DNA from 3 places in the Streptomyces sp. NPDC008092 genome. Region 1 is predicted to be linked to each of the others. Evidence: predicted binding sites of a transcription regulator. Region 1 holds the regulator's gene; each other region holds the start of a gene.
The links. The regulator HrcA, encoded in region 1, represses chaperone genes, less so after heat shock. The targets are predictions, from matches to a motif close to TTNGCACTCNGNNNNNCNGAGTGCNAA.

Region 1 (6,977 bases):
GTGCGGGACGCGGGGCCAGGAGTCGATGCCCAGGGACGACGGTTTCACGGCCTCCCAGATGTCGATGTACGGATGGCCGACGACCAGGGCGTGGTCGCTGGTGACCGACCGGGCGATGCGCCACTCCTTGGTGCCGGGCAGCAGGTGGTCGACGAGGACGCCCAGGCGGGCGTCCGGGCCGGGGGCGAATTCGGCCACGATGGCGGGGAGGTCGTCGACGCCCTCCAGGTACTCCACCACCACGCCCTCGATGCGCAGGTCGTCGCCCCAGACCTTCTCGACCAGCTCCGCGTCGTGGCGGCCCTCCACGTAGATGCGGCCCGCGCGGGCGACACGCGCGCGTGCGCCGGGGACGGCGACCGAACCGGAGGCGGTACGGGAGGGGCGTACCGGGGCGGCCGAGGCGGGGCGTACGAGGGTGACGGTCCGGCCCTCCAGGAGGAAGCCGCCCGGCTCCAGCGGGAAGACCCGGTGCTTGCCGAAGCGGTCCTCCAGGGTGACCGTGCCCGCCTCGCAGCGGATCACCGCGCCGCAGAAACCGGTACCGGGCTCCTCCACCACCAGACCGGGCTCGGCGGCCACCTCGGGCACCGGCTTCGGCTTCTTCCACGGCGGGGTCAGGTCGGCGGAGTACTGGCGCATTCGGATGACGATAGGAGAAGCCGAACGGGTGCGCCTACGACACGCCGAAACGGGCCGCCAGGGCGTCGCGCTGGGCCCGGACGAATGCCGCGTCGACCACCGCTCCGTGACCGGGGACGTACCGGGCGCGCTCGCCGCCGAGCGACAGGAGGCGGTCCAGGGCCGCGGGCCAGCGGGACGGTACGGCGTCGGGGCCGGCCTGGGGATCACCGGACTCCTCCACCAGGTCGCCGCAGAACACCACCTCGGGGTCGCCGGGGACCAGGACGGCGAGATCGTGGGCGGTGTGGCCGGGGCCCACGTTGGCCAGCAGGGCCTGGCGGCCGTCGCCGAGGTCGAGGGTCCACTCGCCGGAGACCAGATGACGGGGGAGAGGGAGGGCGTCGGCCGCCTCCTCGGCCTCGGGGGCGGGGAGACCGTTGCGGACCGCGTCCAGGCGGAGCGCCTCGTGGTCGTACGCGAAGACGGCCTCGGTGCCCACCGCCGCGTACAGGTCCGCGCCCGCGAAGGCGGCCGCGCCGAAGACGTGGTCGAAGTGGGGATGGGTGAGCGCGAGATGGGTCACACGGCGGCCGGCCAGCGCCTGCGCCTCCACGCGCAACCGTGCGCCCTCCGCCAGGCTCGACCCGGCGTCCACCATCAGGGCCGAGCCCGCGCCCAGGACCAGACCCGCCGTGCAGTCCCAGCCCGGCAGCCGGCACCGGCCGACCCCTTCGGCCACCCGCTCCCAGCCCAGCTCTTCCCAAGTCACCGTCATGCCGCGACGCTAGCCGTAGAACGCCATGGGTCCCGACCGACCTTGCCCAGTCAGTACCCCACGGCCGTACACTGGGCCGGGGATGCTGGCACTCGCGTTCGCAGAGTGCCAGACGAAAGGCCCGAAGGGACCGAAAGGCCGCGGGGACGACTTTCTGGAGGTGTGGCGCTGGATGCTGAGTGAACGCAGGCTTCAGGTATTGCGCGCCATCGTCCAGGACTATGTCGGCACCGAGGAACCGGTCGGCTCGAAGGCGCTGACCGAACGGCACAACCTCGGGGTCTCCCCGGCGACCGTGCGCAACGACATGGCCGCCCTGGAGGACGAGGGGTTCATCGCCCAGCCGCACACCAGCGCGGGGCGGATCCCCACCGACAAGGGGTACCGGCTGTTCGTCGACAAGCTGGCCGGCGTCAAGCCGATGAGCGCGCCCGAGCGGCGGGCCATCCAGAACTTCCTCGACGGCGCCGTCGACCTCGACGACGTGGTCGCACGGACCGTCCGGCTGCTGGCGCAGCTGACCCGGCAGGTGGCGGTCGTGCAGTACCCGTCGCTGACACGGTCGACCGTGCGGCACGTGGAACTGCTGTCGCTGGCTCCGGCCCGGCTGATGCTGGTGCTGATCACCGACACCGGACGGGTCGAGCAGCGGATGGTCGACTGCCCGGCACCCTTCGGGGAAACGTCTCTGGCGGACCTGCGGGCGCGGCTGAACAGCCGGGTCGCCGGACGCCGGTTCTCGGACGTGCCCCGGCTGGTGGAGGACCTGCCGGAAGCCTTCGAGGCCGAGGACCGCGGCGCGGTCTCGGCGGTGCTCTCCACCCTGCTGGAGACGCTCGTCGAGGAGAACGAGGAGCGGCTGATGATCGGCGGCACCGCCAATCTCACCCGCTTCGGACATGACTTTCCCCTCATGATCCGGCCCGTCCTGGAGGCACTGGAGGAACATGTCGTCCTCCTCAAACTCATGGGCGAGGCCGGTGATTCGGGCATGACCGTACGCATCGGTCACGAGAACGCCTACGAGGGACTCAACTCCACGTCCGTGGTGTCGGTCGGCTACGGTTCGGGCGGCGAGGCAGTCGCCAAACTCGGCGTGGTCGGCCCGACCCGCATGGATTACCCGGGAACGATGGGAGCGGTACGAGCGGTGGCACGGTACGTCGGACAGATCCTGGCGGAGTCGTAAGTGGCCACGGACTACTACGCCGTTCTCGGCGTGCGCCGCGACGCGTCGCAGGAAGAGATCAAGAAGGCCTTCCGTCGGCTCGCGCGCGAGCTGCACCCGGACGTCAACCCGGACCCGAAGACCCAGGAGCGGTTCAAGGAGATCAACGCCGCCTACGAGGTGCTCTCCGACCCGCAGAAGAAGCAGGTCTACGACCTCGGCGGGGATCCGCTCTCGCAGAGCGGCGGCGCGGGCGCGGGCGGCTTCGGGGCCGGTGGCTTCGGGAACTTCTCCGACATCATGGACGCGTTCTTCGGTACGGCGTCCCAGCGCGGTCCGCGCTCGCGGACCCGGCGCGGCCAGGACGCGATGATCCGGATCGAGGTCGAGCTCGACGAGGCGGCCTTCGGCACGACCAAGGACATCCAGGTCGACACGGCGATCGTCTGCAACACCTGCAACGGTGAGGGCGCGGCGCCGGGCACTTCCGCCCAGACGTGTGACATGTGCCGGGGCCGCGGTGAGGTCTCGCAGGTGACGCGGTCCTTCCTCGGCCAGGTCATGACCTCGCGGCCCTGCCCGCAGTGCCAGGGCTTCGGGACGGTCGTGCCGACGCCGTGCCCCGAGTGCGCGGGCGACGGGCGGGTGCGGTCGCGGCGGACGCTGACCGTGAAGATCCCGGCCGGTGTCGACAACGGCACGCGGATCCAGCTCGCCGGTGAGGGTGAGGTCGGGCCGGGCGGCGGTCCCGCCGGTGACCTGTACGTCGAGATCCACGAGCTGCCGCACTCGACGTTCCAGCGGCGCGGGGACGATCTGCACTGCACGGTGACGATCCCGATGACGGCGGCGTCGCTCGGTACGAAGGTGCCGCTGGAGACGCTGGACGGTCTCGAGGAGGTCGACATCCGGCCGGGTACGCAGTCCGGGCAGTCGATTCCGCTGCACGGGCGTGGGGTCACGCATCTGCGCGGTGGCGGGCGGGGTGATCTGATCGTCCACGTCGAGGTGACGACTCCGACGAAGCTGGACCCCGAGCAGGAGCGGTTGCTGCGCGAGCTGGCGAAGCTGCGTGGGGAGGAGCGGCCGACGGGGCAGTTCCAGCCCGGTCAGCAAGGGCTGTTCAGCCGGCTGAAGGACGCGTTCAACGGGCGTTGACGGGTCACCGTGAAGGGGCTCCGCCCCTTCGACCCCGCCAGGGGGCTCCGCCCCCTGGACCCCCGGAGACCTCCGCCCACCCACCACCCGACTCGGCCGATGAAGAGGCGAGGCCGCCACCCGACTCGGTTTGCCGAAGGGGCGCGGTCGCTACTCGGCTCGGTTTCTCGAAGCGGCGCGGTCGCTACTCGGCTCGGTTTCTCGAAGGGGCGCGGTCGCCACCTGACTCGGTTCCTCGAATGAGTGCGGTCGCCTCTCGGCTCGGTTTCTCGAAGGGGTGCAGCCGCCTCTCGGGGCGGTTCCTCCCAGAGGTGGCGGTGCCTCTCGGCAGCGTGGTCGGGGCCCTTGTCGGGGGAGATTTCTGGCATGTGCCAATGGGGCGGCCCGATTCGGTCTTGTTCGGAGGACGTGACAACATGCCGTCATGTCCTCCGCACTGACCGATCTCTTCCCTCTTCCGATCGTGCAGGCCCCCATGGCAGGCGGGGTCTCCGTCCCGCAGCTCGCCGCCGCCGTGTCCGAGGCGGGCGGGCTGGGGTTCCTGGCCGCCGGGTACAAGACCGCCGACGGGATGTACCAGGAGATCAAGCAGCTGCGGGGACTGACCGGCCGTCCTTTCGGTGTGAACGTCTTCATGCCGCAGCCCGAACACGCCGAGTCCGGTGCCGTGGAGGTCTACGCGCATCAGCTGGCCGGTGAGGCCGCCTGGTACGAGACCGAGCTCGGCGACCCGGACAGCGGGCGGGACGACGGGTACGAGGCCAAGCTGGCCGTGCTGCTGGACAACCCGGTGGCCGCCGTCTCCTTCCACTTCGGTGTGCCGACGCGGGAGGTGCTGGACTCGCTGCGGCGGGCCGGGACGTTCACGCTGGTCACCGCCACCACCGCCGAGGAGGCCCGGGCCGTCGAGCGGGCCGGGGCGGACGCGGTGATCGCCCAGGGCGTGGAGGCCGGGGGACACCAGGGCACCCACCGGGACGTGCCGGAGAACGACGGGTCCGGGATCGGGCTGCTGTCGCTGGTCGCCCAGGTGCGCGAGACCGTGGGGATCCCGGTCGTCGCCGCGGGCGGGATCATGCGCGGCAGCCAGATCGCGGCCGTACTGGCGGCGGGGGCGAGCGCCGCGCAGCTGGGGACGGCCTTCCTCGCCACCCCGGAGTCCGGCGCCGCCGGTCCGTACAAGCAGGCGCTCACCGACCCGCTGTTCACGCGGACCGCGCTGACCCGGGCGTTCTCCGGGCGGCCCGCCCGCGGCCTGGTCAACCGGTTCATGCGCGAGCACGGCCCGTACGCGCCCGCCGCCTACCCGGAGGTCCACCACCTCACCTCCCCGCTGCGCAAGGCCGCCGCCCGGGCCGGGGACGCGCAGGGCATGGCCCTGTGGGCCGGGCAGGGGCACCGGATGGCCCGCGAACTGCCCGCCGGGCAGCTGGTGGAGACCCTCGCGGCGGAACTCGCCGCCGCGTCGACAGCGTTGTCCACCAAGGCCAAGGAGGAGGCCAGGGCAGAGGCCAGGGCAGAGGCCAGGGTGGAGGGGGACGGGCGATGACCGCTCCGGTGTTCGTGGTCGATCAGCTGGTCGTGCCCGGTCTGCCGGGCGGCGAGGTCGTGCTGGACGGGCCCGAGGGGCGGCACGCCGTCTCCGTGAAGCGGCTGCAGCCCGGTGAGGACGTCATCCTCACCGACGGGCGCGGGCGCTGGACCGCGGGCGTCGTACGGGCCGCCGAGGGCAAGGACCGGCTGGTGGTGACGGGGCTGGCGAGCGTCCGCGAGGAACCCCTGCCGCAGCCGCGGATCACCGTCGTCCAGGCCCTTCCCAAGGGGGACCGCGGCGAGGTCGCCGTGGAGACCATGACCGAGGTCGGCGTCGACGTGATCGTGCCCTGGCAGGCCGCCCGCTGCATCACCCAGTGGAAGGGCGAGCGGGGCCTCAAGTCGCTGGCGAAGTGGCGGGGCACCGCCCGCGAGGCCGGCAAGCAGTCCCGCCGGGTGCGGTTCCCGGAGGTCGCGGACGCGGCGACGACCAAGCAGGTCGCGGCGCTCCTGGCCCGGGCCGACCTCGCCGCCGTCCTCCACTCCGACTTCGAGCACGCCGGCGAGCCGCTCGCCGCGGCCGGACTGCCCGCCGAGGGCGAGATCGTGCTGGTCGTCGGCCCCGAAGGGGGTGTCGCCCGCGACGAGCTGGCGCTGTTCGAGGAGGCGGGTGCGAAGGCGTACACCCTGGGGCCTACCGTGATGCGCACGTCCACTGCCGGGACGGCGGCGGCGGCCCTGCTGCTCGGCCGTACCGGCCGGTGGTCCTGAACCGCACCGCACCCTGGGGGACAGCCGTGGAACTCGCCCAAGTCCGGCTCCTGGTCACCGACTTCGCCGCCTGCTACCGCTTCTACGCCGAGGTGCTCGGGCTGAAGCCGCAGTCGGGGGCGAGCGAGGGGCCGTACGAGAAGTTCAGCCCGCACGCCGGATCGGCGGGGATCGCCCTGCAGGACCGGGCGATGATGGCCGCGATACTGGGCGAGCTGGGGGACGCGGCGACCGGGCACCGTTCGCTGGTGGTGCTGCGCGTCGACGACCTGGACGCCTACTGCGAGCAGATCGCCGGGCGCGGGGCGGACCTCCTGCACGGGCCGGCGGCGATGACGGAACGCATGCGGGTCGCCCACCTCAAGGATCCCGAGGGCAACCTGGTGGAACTCCAGGAGTGGCTGCTGCTGCGCACCTGAGGATCCCTGGGGAGGGGACACCGGCACGGGTGACCCCTCCGAACACGTGAGTGGCCGTAAGCCCTCTACCGCCACCGGCGCGACGGTGGCAGGCTGCCCTCCATGGGGGTATTGAGGCGGATTTGGGGCCGGCCGCGCGGGACCAGGGTGGCGGCCGTGGCGGGGCTCGCGGTGATCGCCGTGGGCGGTGCGGCGGCGTGTCGGCCGAGCGACCTGAACACCGCGACGGTCGCCTACACCACCGACCGGACCGCCACCGCGGAGCTGACGCGCCAGCACGTCGACGTCGACTGGCTCACCTGCACCGGCAACTACGGCTCGCCGGGATCATCGGCGAAGACCGCGAAGACCGCGAAGACCGCGACGACCGTGAAGAGCACGAGGACGCCGTCGGCCACCGCGACCACCGTCGTCTCCGTCGACTGCCAGGGCAGGACCAAGGACGGCCGGAACATCACCGTGACCGGCCGGGTCACCAAGGCCGTCAGCGGGGCCTGTGTGCGCGGGAACCTCGTGGCCAAGGTGGGCG
Region 2 (6,977 bases), on a different contig from region 1:
CGGTCGCCTCGTCGCCCGTCTTGCCGAGACCGTCCTCCAGCACCTTCGCGGCGTGGACGAGCGCGGAGCCGCCACCGGAGACGATGCCCTCCTCGACCGCGGCGCGGGTCGCGGAGATGGCGTCCTCCAGACGGTGCTTCTTCTCCTTCAGCTCCACCTCGGTGGCGGCGCCGACCTTGATCACGCACACGCCGCCGGCCAGCTTCGCGAGGCGCTCCTGGAGCTTCTCGCGGTCCCAGTCGGAGTCGGTGTTCTCGATCTCGGCCTTGATCTGGGCGACGCGGCCGGTGACCGCACCGGAGTCACCGGCGCCGTCGACGACCGTGGTGTCGTCCTTGGTGACGGTGACGCGGCGGGCGGAGCCGAGCACGTCCAGGCCGACCTGGTCGAGCTTGAGGCCGACCTCCTCGGAGACGACCGTGGCGCCGGTGAGGATCGCCAGGTCCTCCAGCATCGCCTTGCGGCGGTCGCCGAAGCCGGGGGCCTTGACCGCGACCGCGTTGAAGGTGCCGCGGATCTTGTTGACGACCAGGGTCGACAGGGCCTCGCCGTCGACGTCCTCGGCGATGATCAGCAGCGGCTTCGAGGCGTTGGACTGGATGATCTTCTCGAGCAGCGGCAGCAGGTCCGCGATGGAGGAGACCTTGCCCTGGTTGATGAGGATGTAGGGGTCCTCCAGGACGGCTTCCATGCGCTCCTGGTCCGTCACGAAGTACGGCGACAGGTAGCCCTTGTCGAAGGCCATGCCCTCGGTGAAGTCCAGCTCCAGACCGAAGGTGTTGGACTCCTCGACGGTGATGACACCGTCCTTGCCGACCTTGTCCATGGCCTCGGCGATGAGCTCGCCGACCTGCGTGTCCTGGGCGGACAGCGCGGCGACGGCGGCGATGTCGGCCTTGTCGTCGATCGGGCGGGCGGTGGCGAGAAGGTCCTCGGAGACGGCGGCGACGGCCGCGTCGATGCCCTTCTTCAGGGCGGCCGGGGAGGCACCGGCGGCGACGTTCTTGAGGCCCTCGCGGACGAGCGCCTGGGCCAGCACGGTGGCGGTGGTCGTACCGTCACCCGCGATGTCGTTGGTCTTGGTCGCCACCTCCTTCACCAGCTGCGCGCCGAGGTTCTCGTACGGGTCCTCGATCTCGACCTCGCGGGCGATCGTGACGCCGTCGTTGGTGATGGTGGGGGCGCCGAACTTCTTGTCGATGACGACGTTGCGGCCCTTGGGGCCGATCGTCACCTTCACCGTGTCGGCAAGCTTGTTGACGCCGCGCTCAAGGGCGCGACGGGCGTCCTCGTCGAACTTCAGGATCTTCGCCATGGCAGCGGATGCCCTCTCGGAATTCTCGGGTGAACAAGACTGCGCCCCTGGCGCCCGGCTTCTTGGAGGATCGCGGGGGCCAGGGGCGCAGCTTCAAGCAGAGTGCTTGAGGTGTAAGTCGCAGGCTTACTTCTCGATGATCGCGAGCACGTCGCGAGCCGAGAGGACGAGGTACTCGTCGCCGTTGTACTTCACCTCGGTGCCGCCGTACTTGCTGTAGAGCACGACGTCGCCGACCTTGACGTCGAGCGGCAGGCGCTCGCCGTTCTCGAAACGGCCCGGGCCCACGGCGAGGACGGCGCCCTCCTGGGGCTTCTCCTTCGCGGTGTCCGGGATGACCAGGCCGGAGGCCGTGGTCTGCTCGGCGTCGAGCGGCTGGACCACGATGCGGTCCTCAAGCGGCTTGATGGCAACCTTGGAGCTGGCGGTCGTCACGATCCGACCTCCCCCTTCGGAGATCTCACGGGGTTAACTGTCTGAGGTGGCGACCAGGTCGATCCGTCGTCGCGGGTGCCGGACCTGCCCGTCGCGTTGTTGGCACTCTCATCTGCCGAGTGCCAGAGCCGAGACTATGACCGCGATTAGCACTCGGTCAAGCGGAGTGCCAATTGCGAGCGGCGCGGCGCCGGAATCGGCCCCTTCGGGCGTCACAGGGCGACGGCGGCGTGCATCTCCCAGACCAGGATCTCGGCCGGTTCCGAGGCTGCCACCCGGTGCCCGCCGGTGGCCGTGAAGCGCACGGCGTCCCCCTCGCCGAGCGCTCCGACGCCCTCCAGGTCCACCGCGCCGCGGGCGACGAACAGGTGCAGGTACGGGGCCTCGGGAAGGATCACCCGCCCGCCGGGGCGCAGCCGGGCCGCGTACAGCGCGGCGTGCCGGTTCCGGATCCGGATGGCGCTCGCGTCCTTGTGCCGGTCCATGCCGGACGCCACCGTGACCAGCCCGCCGGAGAGCAGCTCGGCGTCGATCTCCAGCTGTTCGTAGCCCGGGGTGACGCCGGCCTCGTCGGGGACGACCCACATCTGGACGAAGTGCACGGGGTCGGCGGGCGGCCGGCCCGCGGCCCGGTAGGAGTCGTTCTTCTCCGAGTGCAGGATGCCGGTGCCGGCGCTCATCCGCTGGGCCAGGCCCGGGTAGATCACGCCGGAGTGACCGCCGGAGTCCTGGTGGACCAGCGAGCCCCGGAGCACCCAGGTGACGATCTCCATGTCCCGGTGCGGGTGGGTCTCGAAGCCCGTGCCCGGCTGCACCAGGTCCTCGTTGTGGACCAGCAGCACCCCGTGGTGCGTGTTGGCCGGGTCGGGCCGGCGGGTGCCGAGGGAGAACGAGTGCTTCGAGTCGAGCCAGGACAGCCGGCTCGCGAGCCGCGCGTCACCGCGCCGCACCTCGACGCCGGGTACCAGTAGTGCGCCCATGCCGTGCCTCCAGCTCCACACAAGGACCCATTGACGTGAATATTCAAGTCAACATTGATGGTCGCGCCTGTATTTCCCGGCATGAAGCACCGTGAGCGACTTGACATGACTTGACGATTGAAGCGGGAGGATCGAGCGGTCCGAGTCGCTAGAGGTAGTCCTCAAGGCGGCCCACCGTCAGCCCGCCCGCCTGTACCCGGCGCAGCAGCCGGGCGGTGCGCTCCCTGAGGGTCGGGCCGAGGGCCTCGTCGGGGCCCACCAGGATGATGTCGCCGGGGCGGAGCTGTTTGTCGCCGGTCCGGTAGGTGATGCCGTCGGGGGTCGTCGCCGCCCGCCACAGGACCACCGCGGCGACTCCGCAGTCGTCCGCGGCGCGCAGGGTGGTGGTGTCGTAGGTGCCGTAGGGCGGGCGGAAGAGGCGGGGCCGGATGCCGAAGCGGGACTTCAGCTTCTCCTGCTGGCCGCAGATCTCGGCGCGCTGGCCGGCGTACGGCAGGCCGGGCATGGCCGGGTGGTCGAGGGTGTGGTTCTCGACGCTCGCGCCGACCGACTGGAGGCGGGCGAAGTGGCCGTAGCCGGGGCCGACCACGCTGTCGGTGAGGAACATGCTCACCGGAAGCCGCAGTTCGCGGACCATGTCGACGAAGCGGGGGTCCTTCTCGGCGCCGTCGTCGTAGGTCAGGAAGACCACCCGGTCGGAGGTGGGTACGTGGTCGACGACCGGGGGCAGGGCGGTGGGGAAGGACAGCGGGCGGAGCGGCGGGCGGGGCGCCGGGGCGAGGGGCTCGGTCAGGCCCCACCGGCGGTACGTCGGCTCGCCGGACGGGCCGTGCGGGTGCACCCGGTCGGCCGCCTTCCGGCCGAGCCGTTCGATGGGGTCGACGGACGGCGCGCAGGCGGACATCGTGCACGCGGACAGGACGAGGGCGGCGGCCAGGACGGCGGCCGTCGCCCTCGGTCGGCTCACAGGTAGTCCTCCAGGCGCGCCACCGCGTAGCCGTCGCGGGTGACCTTGTTCAGGAAGCGGCGCATGTCGTCGACCATGGTGCCGTCCCAGTCGTTCCGGCCCCGGAAGTGCGTGAGGACGATGTCACCGGGGTGCAGCGAGCGGTCCCACTCGCGGTACTCCCAGTGGTCGACGAAGACCTCCTCGTCCCAGATCGGCGCGTACTTGATGCCGCAGGCCTTGGCGGCGCGCAGGGTGTCGCCGTTGTAGTTGCCGTAGGGCGGCCGGAAGACGGTCGGCGCCTTGCCGAACTGCCTCTTCATGATGTCCTGCATGCCGCAGATCTCGTGCTTCTGCTCGTCGTAGGTCAGACCGGGCATGTAGGGGTGGGTGAGGGTGTGGTTGTTGACGGTGTGGCCCTCGGCCTGCATCCGGCGGAAGTAGCCGTAGTCGTCCTTGACCAGGTAGTTGCTGAGGAACGCGGTGTAGGGGATGTGCAGCTCGCTCATCATCCGCAGGAAGTCCGGGTCCTTCTCGGAGCCGTCGTCGATGGTGAGGAAGACGATCTTCTTCCTGGTCGGGACGGTGGTGAAGACCGGGGGCAGGTCGTCCTCCACCTGGCCGTCCACCTCGAAGCCGTCGCGAGCGGTGATCCTCGGCCTGTACTTCGGCGGCGCCGGGGGCCGCAGCGGGACCGCGTCCAGTCCCCAGCGCCGGGCGGCGGCGACCAGGGCGGCGTGGTCGTCGGGGGCGGCGGCGGCCCGATGGGCCTGCTGGCCCGCGGCGGGACGGACCCCGGCCTCGTCCCCCGGTCCGGCACAGCCGGAGACGACGGCGACGGCAGCTGCGGCGGTGAGGGCGGCCATGGCCAAAGCCACCCTATTTTTGTCATTTTGTACGACTGCTCGCATGGCGTCGGATCTTTCCAGCCCCTTCCCCGTAACCCCGGCAGACACCGCGGCCGGAGGCGAACCATCCACCGACTGGCCGACAATGACCCGGTGAACGACCTCCTCTCCCCCCTCCTCACCCTCCTCACCTCCGAGGGCCACGCCCTCCTCGACGAGGTGCGCGGCACCGCGCCCGCCGACGAACTCGCCGTGGCCACCCGGCTGCGCCGCGAGCACCCCGCCGAGCTGGTGTCGGCGGCGCTGGCCCAGGCCCGGCTGCGGCAGCGGGCGGCGGCGAAGTTCGGGGAGGCGGACGCGGACCGCATGTTCTTCACGCCGAACGGGGTCGAGCAGTCGACGCGGGCGAGTGTCGCCGCGTACCGGGCGGAGCGGATGAGGGCGCTGGGGGTCGCCTCCGTCGCCGACCTGTGCTGCGGGATCGGGGGCGACGCGATCGCGCTGGCGCGGGCGGGGATCCGCGTCCTCGCCGTGGACCGGGACCCGGTGACCGCGGCCGCCGCCCGGGCGAACGCCGAGGCGCTCGGGCTCGCCGGCCTGATCGAGGTCCGGGAGGCGGACGTCCAGGAGGTGGACACGGCCGGCCACGACGCCGTCTTCGTCGACCCGGCCCGGCGCGGCGGCCGCGGCCGCATCTTCGACCCGGAGGCCTACTCACCGCCGCTGTCCTGGGCGGTGGCGACCGCCTCGACCGCCCGGGTGGCCGCGCTGAAGATCGCACCCGGCATCCCGCACGAGGCGGTCCCGGCGGCCGCCGAGGCGGAGTGGATCTCGGACCACGGCGACGTGAAGGAAGCCGTCCTCTGGTTCGGCACCGGTACCCCGGGGGCCGTCCGCGCCACCCTCCTGCCCGGCCCGCGCACCCTGCTCGGCCGCGGCCTGCCCGACCCCGCCGTGCGGCCGGTCGGCCGTTACCTGTACGAGCCGGACGGCGCCGTCATCCGCGCCCACCTGGTCGCCGAGGCGGCCGAGGAGCTGTCCGGCGGCCTGGTCGACCCGACGATCGCGTACATCACGGCCGACACGCTCCGGGCCACCGACCACGCGACGGCGTACGAGATCACCGACGAACTCCCCTTCAACGTGAAGAGGCTGAAGGCGCTGCTGCGGGAGCGCGAGGTCGGGAACCTGACCGTGAAGAAGCGCGGCTCCGCGGTGGAGCCCGAGGAACTGCGCAGAAAGGTCAAGCCGCAGGGACCGAACGCGGCGACCGTGTTCCTGACCCGGGTGGCGGGGGCCCCGACCATGCTGCTGGGCCGCCCGGCGCGTCCCTGAGCGCTCCGCCGGCTACGCCGCGATGTGCCGCGATGTGTTGTCGAGCGGCTGCCGCGCCGTCGTGGCTGGTCGCGCAGTTCCCCGCGCCCCTTCGGGGCGCTCAGAGCTCTCGCGCCCGCCGCAGCAGCAGCTCCCGTTCCCGCTCGTTGCGTGCCAGGGCCGTCGCCCGCTCGAACTCCGCGCGGGCCTCGGCGGTCCGCCCGAGGCGGGCCAGTAGGTCGCCGCGGACGCTCGGCAGCAGGTGGTAGTCGCTGAGGGCGGGTTCGGCGGTCAGCGGGTCGACGATCGCCAGGGCGGCCGCCGGGCCCTCGGCCATCGACACGGCCACCGCGCGGTTCAGCTCGACGACGGGGGACGGGGACCGGGCGGCCAGCAGCCCGTAGAGGGTGGCGATGGCCGTCCAGTCGGTCTCCTCGTAGGTGTAGGCGTGCGCGTGGCAGGCCGCGATGGCCGCCTGCAGGGCGTACGGCCCGGGGGCGCCGGTCGCCGTGGCGTCCGCGCGGGCCAGGGCCCGGATACCGCGGGCGACGAGCATCCGGTTCCAGCGGCGGCGGTTCTGGTCCCGGAGGAGGACCGGTTCGCCGTCGGGGCCGGTGCGGGCGGCCGTACGGGAGGACTGGAACTCCAGGAGGGAAGTGAGGGCGTGCACCTCCGGTTCCTTCGGCATCAGCCCCGAAAGCACCCGGGCCAGCCGCAGCGCGTCCTCGCAGAGCGACGGGCGCAGCCAGTCGTCGCCCGCCGTGGCCGCGTACCCCTCGTTGTAGATCAGGTAGATGACGTCCAGGACCGAGCCGAGCCGGGCCTCGCGGTCGGGGCCGTACGGCACCTCGAAGGCGATGTTCCGCGTCGCGAGGGTGCGCTTGGCGCGGACGATGCGCTGGGCGACCGTCGGCTCGGGCACCAGGAAGGCGCGGGCGATCTCGGCCGTGGTCAGGCCGCCGAGGAGGCGCAGGGTGAGGGCCGTGCGGGCCTCGGGCGAGAGCACCGGGTGGCAGGTGGTGAAGACGAGGCGGAGCAGGTCGTCGTCGATGTCGTCCGGGTCGGCGGGCTCCTCGGGCGGGGCCGTCGTCTCCGTGCTGCGGCCGATCTCCGCGAGCTTGCGGGCGTAGTTCTCCCGG
Region 3 (6,977 bases), on a different contig from region 1:
CAGCCGGCGCACGGCCCGTGCATAGAATGCGCACCACTTGGAACGACGGTTTTCGGCCAGGTCAAGGGCCAGGAACACGCACCGGCCGTTCCTTGGGCATCTCGTGACCGTTCCCGGGAGACACCCTCACAGGTTCCTGGCGTCCCATGCCCCGGACAGCCACCGACCGGAGAGCCCAGCCGTGACGACACACACCACCTGCGCGACAGGCGAAGGACGATGAACGGCCTGCTCAGGCAGTTGCGCGTCTCGCTCCTGATCACCCTCGGGTTCGAGGTCTACACCTCGCTGGGGGACCTCGTATCGGGACTGATAGAGGGGAACTTCCTCGCAGCCCTGGGCGACCGGGCCTCGGACGCACTCGTCATCTGCACCCTCGTCGCCGCCATCCACTCGGTGATCTACGGCGCGATGCGCTTCGGCCGGCCGGAGACCCGCGAGGCGCGGGGCGTCCGGGCCGGGATCGGGGTGCTGATGGCGCTCGACGTGGCCCCGCTGTTCGCGACGGGCCATGTCGTCCTGGCCCTCATCCCGCTCCTGGCCGCCGTCGGCGGCTGGGTCTGGGGGAGGGAACAGGGCTCGGAGGCGGACGCCGGGCGCTGGGGCGCCCTGGTCTTCGGCGTCCTGTCCCTGTTCGTGCAGGGCGTGGTCGCCCTGGTCATGAGCATCGCGGGGTGGCTGTGAGCGTCTCCGCGGACACCGGCGCCATGTGGGCCACCCTGCTGCTGCTCGCGGGCCTGCCCGCGATCGGGTACGCGCTCTTCACGAGGCTCACCGGCCGGGGGCGCGGCGGGGCCGCCCCCTGGCGGGTGCAGGACGACCCGACGACCTGGGCCGGGGCGGCCGCGGCGGCCGCGGGCCATGCGCTCGCCGCGGTCGCCGTGGTCGGCGAGTGGGGCAGGGTGTTCGGGTTCCTGTCGACGGCGTACGGCGGCGGGTGCATCGCCGGCGCCCTCGTCTACGTGTACGACACCTGGGTGCGCGGGGGCGAGCAGCGCCGGAGTGCGCTGCGCCCCGCGCTCCTGCTCGTGGTGGCGTACGCGTTCGCCCTCGGGTTCTTCGGCCGGATCGCCGGCTGACCCGAGGGCGAACGGCGGGGTCAGCTCAGGGTCTTGAGCGCCGCCGCGTCGTACGACGCGAGCTCGTCCGTGCGGCCGGCGAGGACCTTCGCCGCCCACTCGGGGTCCTGGAGCAGGGCACGGCCGACGGCGACCATGTCGTACTCGTCGCGCTCCAGGCTGTCGAGGAGGTCCTCGATGCCCCTGGTCGCGGAGCCCTCGCCCGCGAAGGCCCTGATGAAGTCGCCGTCGAGACCGACCGAGCCGACGGTGATGGTGGGCCGGCCGGTGAGCTTCTTGGTCCAGCCGGCCAGGTTCAGGTCGGAGCCGTCGAACTCGGGGAGCCAGTAGCGGCGGGTGGAGGCGTGGAAGACGTCGACGCCGGCGGCGGCCAGCGGGGTGAGGATCGCCTCCAGCTCCTCGGGGGTCTCGGCGAGGCGGGCGTCGTAGTTGTCGGACTTCCACTGCGAGTAGCGGAAGACGATCGGGAACTCCGGGGAGACCGAGTCGCGTACGGCGGCCACGATCTCCGCCGCGAACCGGGTGCGGGCGACCGGGTCGCCGCCGTAGGCGTCGGTGCGGCGGTTGGTGCCGGCCCACAGGAACTGGTCGAGCAGGTAGCCGTGGGCGCCGTGCAGCTCGACGCCGTCGAAGCCGATGCGCTCGGCGGCGGCCGCGGCCTCGGCGAACGCGCGGATGACGTCGTCCAGGTCCTGGGAGGTCATCGCCCGGCCCTCGCCCTCGGTGCCGTCCAGGCGGATGCCGGAGGGGCCGACGGCGGGGGCGTCCGCGTAGGGCGCCTGGCCCTGCTTGCGGACCATGCCGATGTGCCACAGCTGCGGGACGATCGTGCCGCCGGCCGCGTGCACCCCCTCGGCGACCTTCGCCCAGCCCGCCAGCTGCTCCTCGCCGTGGAACCGCGGGACGCGGCTGCTGCCCCCGGCCGAGTCGTGGCCGACGTACGTCCCCTCGGTGACGATCAGACCGACACCCGCGGCGGCCCGGCGGGAGTAGTACGAGACCACGTCCTCGCCGGGAACGCCGCCGGGGCTGAACTGGCGGGTCATCGGCGCCATCACGATCCGGTTGGGGACCGTGAGCCCGTTCAGGGCGATGGGACGGGAGAGGATCTCGGCCGCGCGGGAGGCGGAGGGCGTGGTGACGGTCACGTGGGGGGCTCCTCGTGAGTAGGTCGGGTGCCGGGGGTGGTGGCACCCGAGTGCGTAGACCGAACGGTATGTGCACGCGCATCGAGTGCACGCGTGTGCACAACGATCTGCCCGGACGCGCACATTCCCCGCTCCCGCGCCGAAGCCGTGTGACCCCCGCCACGGAGCCCCGTCCTCATCCGACGACACCCGCACCGGCGTCGTGGGAGCATCCGGGGATGCTGACGCTCGCCGACGATCTCGGCCACCTCTCCTATGCCGTCGACGGTGACGGACCGCCGGTCGTGCTCGTGCACGCCGGTGTGGCGGATCACCGCATGTGGGACGCGGTCGTGCCCGCCCTCGCGGCACGGCACACGGTCGTCCGGTACGACCTGCGCGGCTTCGGCGAGTCCGCGCCCCCGGCCGGGCCGTTCGGCGAGACCGACGACCTGCGCCGCCTCCTCGACCACCTCGGCCTGGCACGGGTCCGGCTGGTCGGCGCCTCCTGGGGCGGCCGGGTGGCCGTGGAATTCGCCCTCGCCCACCCGGACCGGGTGCACTCCCTGGCGCTGCTCGCCCCGCCCTGGCCGGGATACGACTGGTCCGCGGAGATGGTCGCGTACGACGAGGCCGAGACGGCGGCCCTGGCCGCGGGCGACCTGGACGCCGCGGTCCGGGTGAACCTGGACATGTGGCTGCGCGGGCCGGCCCGCGGGTGGCACGAGGTGGCCGCGGGACTGGCCGACGGACTCCGCGGACCGCTGCGGACGTCGCTGGTGAACCAGGACGTCGTGGGCAGGTACTCCCGGGGCACGACGGCCGGGGACATCGGCGCCGTCTCCGTCCCCACCCTGGTGGGGATCGGCAGGCTCGACGTCCCCGACTTCCAGGACATCGCCCGCCGGTACGCCGCCGGGATCCCCGACGCCACCCTGGTCGAGTTCGCCGCCGCCGCGCACCTCGTCGCGCTGGACGCACCCGCCGAACTCACCGCGGTACTGGAGCCGTTCCTCGCGCGCTGACCCGGCGGCCGGGACCGGGGCCCGGCCGGGTACGCCGAAGGGCGGCACCCCCTGCCGAACAGGGGGTACCGCCCTCGGTGCTGCGTCGGAACTGCCGAGCCGTCAGGCTCAGAAGTCCATGTCACCGCCCGGCATGCCGCCCGGAGCGGCCGCGGCGGCCTTCTCCGGCTTGTCGGCGATGACGGCCTCGGTGGTGAGGAACAGCGCGGCGATGGAGGCGGCGTTCTGCAGGGCAGAGCGCGTCACCTTCGCCGGGTCGATGATGCCCTCGGCGATCAGGTCGACGTACTCGCCGGTCGCGGCGTTGAGGCCGTGACCCGGGGTGAGGTTGCGGACCTTCTCCACCACGACGCCGCCTTCGAGGCCGGCGTTGACGGCGATCTGCTTCAGCGGGGCCTCGAGCGCGAGCTTCACGGCCTGTGCGCCGGTCGCCTCGTCACCGTCCAGCTCCAGCTTCTCGAACACCTGGGAGGCCTGCAGCAGGGCCACGCCACCACCGGCGACGATGCCCTCCTCGACGGCCGCCTTGGCGTTGCGCACGGCGTCCTCGATGCGGTGCTTGCGCTCCTTGAGCTCGACCTCGGTCGCGGCACCGGCCTTGATGACGGCGACGCCACCGGCGAGCTTCGCCAGGCGCTCCTGGAGCTTCTCGCGGTCGTAGTCCGAGTCGGACTGCTCGATCTCGGCGCGGATCTGGTTGACCCGGCCGGCGACCTGGTCGGACGAGCCGGCGCCGTCGACGATGGTGGTCTCGTCCTTGGTGATGACCACCTTGCGGGCCTTGCCCAGCAGGTCGAGGGTCGTGTTCTCCAGCTTGAGACCGACCTCCTCGGAGATGACCTCGCCGCCGGTGAGGATGGCGATGTCGTTCAGCATCGCCTTGCGGCGGTCGCCGAAGCCCGGGGCCTTGACCGCGACGGACTTGAAGGTGCCGCGGATCTTGTTGACGACCAGGGTCGACAGGGCCTCGCCCTCGACGTCCTCGGCGATGATCAGCAGCGGCTTGCCCGACTGCATGACCTTCTCCAGGAGCGGGAGCAGGTCCTTGACGGAGCCGATCTTCGAGTTGGCGATCAGGATGTACGGGTCGTCGAGGGACGCCTCCATACGCTCCATGTCGGTGGCGAAGTACGCCGAGATGTAGCCCTTGTCGAAGCGCATACCCTCGGTGAGCTCCAGCTCCAGACCGAAGGTCTGGGACTCCTCGACGGTGATGACGCCTTCCTTGCCGACCTTGTCCATGGCCTCGGCGATGAGCTCGCCGATCTGGGTGTCGGCGGCGGAGATGGAGGCCGTGGAGGCGATCTGCTCCTTGGTCTCGACGTCCTTCGCCTGCTCCAGGAGGGCACCGGAGACAGCCTCGACGGCCTTCTCGATACCGCGCTTCAGGGCCATCGGGTTGGCGCCGGCGGCGACGTTGCGCAGGCCTTCCTTGACCAGGGCCTGGGCGAGGACGGTCGCGGTGGTCGTACCGTCACCGGCGACGTCGTCCGTCTTCTTGGCGACTTCCTTGACCAGCTCGGCGCCGATCTTCTCGTACGGGTCCTCCAGCTCGATCTCCTTGGCGATGGACACACCATCGTTGGTGATCGTGGGGGCGCCCCACTTCTTCTCAAGGACGACGTTGCGGCCCTTGGGGCCGAGGGTGACCTTGACGGCGTCGGCGAGCTGGTTCATACCGCGCTCAAGGCCGCGCCGCGCCTCCTCGTCGAACGCGATGATCTTGGCCATGTGAAGTGGTCCCTCCAGGACTGGGGGTGAGTCTTCAGGACCGCGCCCGCGCCCGCGACGGACGGCTCGCCGACCCGTGGGTTCCTTGCCCCACCCGGCCCGCGGGCCTCACCGACCCGGTCCTTCGTTGTCACTCTCACCTTCAGAGTGCTAACGCCAATGATTAGCACTCGGCCTAGGCGAGTGCAAGCGGCTCTCGCGGACTGGGGGCGCGGGACACGAGGACCGGAGGGTCCGGGACATGCCGAAGGGCCCGTACCCCGGGAGGCACGGGCCCTTCGAACAAGTACAGAAGAACGTCGCTGTCAGTCGGCGCGTGCTTCAGCTGGTCGCCAGCCGGACCATGTCCGCCTGCGGCCCCTTCTGGCCCTGCGAGATCTCGAAATCGACCCGCTGGCCTTCTTCCAGGGTGCGGTAGCCGTCCATCTGAATCGCGCTGTAGTGGACGAAAACATCCGCACCACCGTCGACCGCGATGAAGCCGTACCCCTTCTCCGCGTTGAACCACTTGACGGTGCCCTGAGCCATGCCTAACTCCCCTATTACTGGCCCTTGCACAGATCCACACTTCGCGGATCCGGGTCAGACCTCACCCCCCATTGGTTGGGGGCGTGCGCCGGAACGCGTCGACCGCGGCTGAATGTATCTGTCCAACTGCCGTCTGCAACAGGTCAATCGGACGAGAATTCTGGACGGAAGGGGTCCGGAATGTAGCAAGAATTCGGCCGAATTCAGGGCAAGTCGGGCCCCGTAAAGGTCACAAAAGCCGCATATAACCCGCATACTTTGGCTACTTCTTGCCGGGCTCGCGGTATCGAATACGGGGCTCCCGACCTGGAGATCGGGACCGTGTTCCCCAACTGTACCGCGCTCAACCACACAGAATTGCCCCCTCCGCTTCTCTCACGGAGGGGGCAATCAGATGAACAGTCGGTGATCGGCGTTACCGAAGGTAATGTTCGGTCATTCGATCAGCCTGTCATGCAGGTCAGCAGGTCAGCCGCCGGCGACGGCCGGGATGATGGAGACGCCGGCGCCGTCCGGGGTGGCGGTCTCCAGGCCCTGCTCGAAGCGGACGTCGTCGTCGTTGACGTACACGTTGACGAACCGGCGCAGCTTGCCCTGGTCGTCGAGAACGCGTGCGGAGATCCCGGTGTGCTTCTTCTCCAGGTCCGAGATGACCTCGCCGAGGGTGGCCCCTTCGGCGGCGACTTCGGCCTGACCACCGGTGTAGGTGCGCAGGATGGTGGGGATGCGAACGGTGACGCTCACGTTTTTACCTCCGGTCTGGGCAACGCCCTAATTCTCGGGGGACTCAGGCGAGCCCGGCTTCGCGGAAAGACTCCAGATTCGGGCGAATGGTCGCGGTGAGCCCGGTTCCCGCAACCGCGTCCAGCGTCTTCAGTCCATCACCGGTGTTGAGTACAACGACCGACTTCGCCGGATCAATCAGCCCATTCTCAATGAGCTTTTTGGTGACTCCAACCGTCACCCCGCCGGCCGTTTCCGCGAAGATTCCCTCGGTCCGCGCAAGCAGCTTGATCGCGTCGACGACCTGTTCGTCGTTCACGTCCTCCACCGCACCGCCGGTACGCCGCGCGATGTCGAGCACGTACGGCCCGTCGGCCGGGTTGCCGATGGCGAGGGACTTGGCGATGGTGTTCGGCTTCTGCGGGCGGACCACGTCGTGGCCCTCCTTGTAGGCCACCGACACCGGCGAGCACCCCTCGGCCTGGGCACCGAAGATCTTGTACGGCCTGTCCTCGACCAGCCCGAGCTTGATCAGCTCCTGCAGACCCTTGTCGATCTTCGTGAGCTGCGAGCCGGAGGCGATCGGGATGACCAGCTGGTCCGGGATCCGCCAGCCGAGCTGCTCGCAGATCTCGTACGCCAGGGTCTTGGAGCCCTCCGCGTAGTACGGCCGCAGGTTGACGTTGACGAAGCCCCAGCCCTCGCCGGCCGGGTCGCCGATCAGCTCGGAGCAGAAACGGTTCACGTCGTCGTAGTTGCCCTCG

Region 2: the regulator HrcA is predicted to act here: its motif matches at 1,897-1,923, upstream of groES (co-chaperone GroES).
Region 3: the regulator HrcA is predicted to act here: its motif matches at 5,126-5,152, upstream of groL (chaperonin GroEL).

Annotation. Positions count from the first base shown of each region.
Region 1 is NZ_JBIBHY010000004.1:196,807-203,783, reverse strand. Features, by position in the region: gene ACFZB3_RS13960 (DUF3097 family protein) at 1-642, opposite strand, end outside; gene ACFZB3_RS13955 (MBL fold metallo-hydrolase) at 677-1,399, opposite strand; gene hrcA (heat-inducible transcriptional repressor HrcA) at 1,572-2,588, shown strand; gene dnaJ (molecular chaperone DnaJ) at 2,589-3,725, shown strand; gene ACFZB3_RS13940 (nitronate monooxygenase) at 4,150-5,274, shown strand; gene ACFZB3_RS13935 (16S rRNA (uracil(1498)-N(3))-methyltransferase) at 5,271-6,029, shown strand; gene ACFZB3_RS13930 (VOC family protein) at 6,056-6,448, shown strand; gene ACFZB3_RS13925 (hypothetical protein) at 6,605-6,977, shown strand, end outside.
Region 2 is NZ_JBIBHY010000003.1:386,202-393,178, reverse strand. Features, by position in the region: gene groL (chaperonin GroEL) at 1-1,315, opposite strand, end outside; gene groES (co-chaperone GroES) at 1,442-1,750, opposite strand; gene ACFZB3_RS11075 (pirin family protein) at 1,963-2,730, opposite strand; gene ACFZB3_RS11070 (polysaccharide deacetylase family protein) at 2,879-3,697, opposite strand; gene ACFZB3_RS11065 (polysaccharide deacetylase family protein) at 3,694-4,587, opposite strand; gene ACFZB3_RS11060 (methyltransferase domain-containing protein) at 4,678-5,859, shown strand; gene ACFZB3_RS11055 (sigma-70 family RNA polymerase sigma factor) at 5,960-6,977, opposite strand, start outside.
Region 3 is NZ_JBIBHY010000005.1:568,336-575,312, forward strand. Features, by position in the region: gene ACFZB3_RS18990 (hypothetical protein) at 220-684, shown strand; gene ACFZB3_RS18995 (hypothetical protein) at 675-1,079, shown strand; gene ACFZB3_RS19000 (NADH:flavin oxidoreductase) at 1,100-2,227, opposite strand; gene ACFZB3_RS19005 (alpha/beta fold hydrolase) at 2,446-3,231, shown strand; gene groL (chaperonin GroEL) at 3,340-4,962, opposite strand; gene ACFZB3_RS19015 (cold-shock protein) at 5,284-5,490, opposite strand; gene ACFZB3_RS19020 (ubiquitin-like small modifier protein 1) at 5,959-6,234, opposite strand; gene thrC (threonine synthase) at 6,278-6,977, opposite strand, start outside.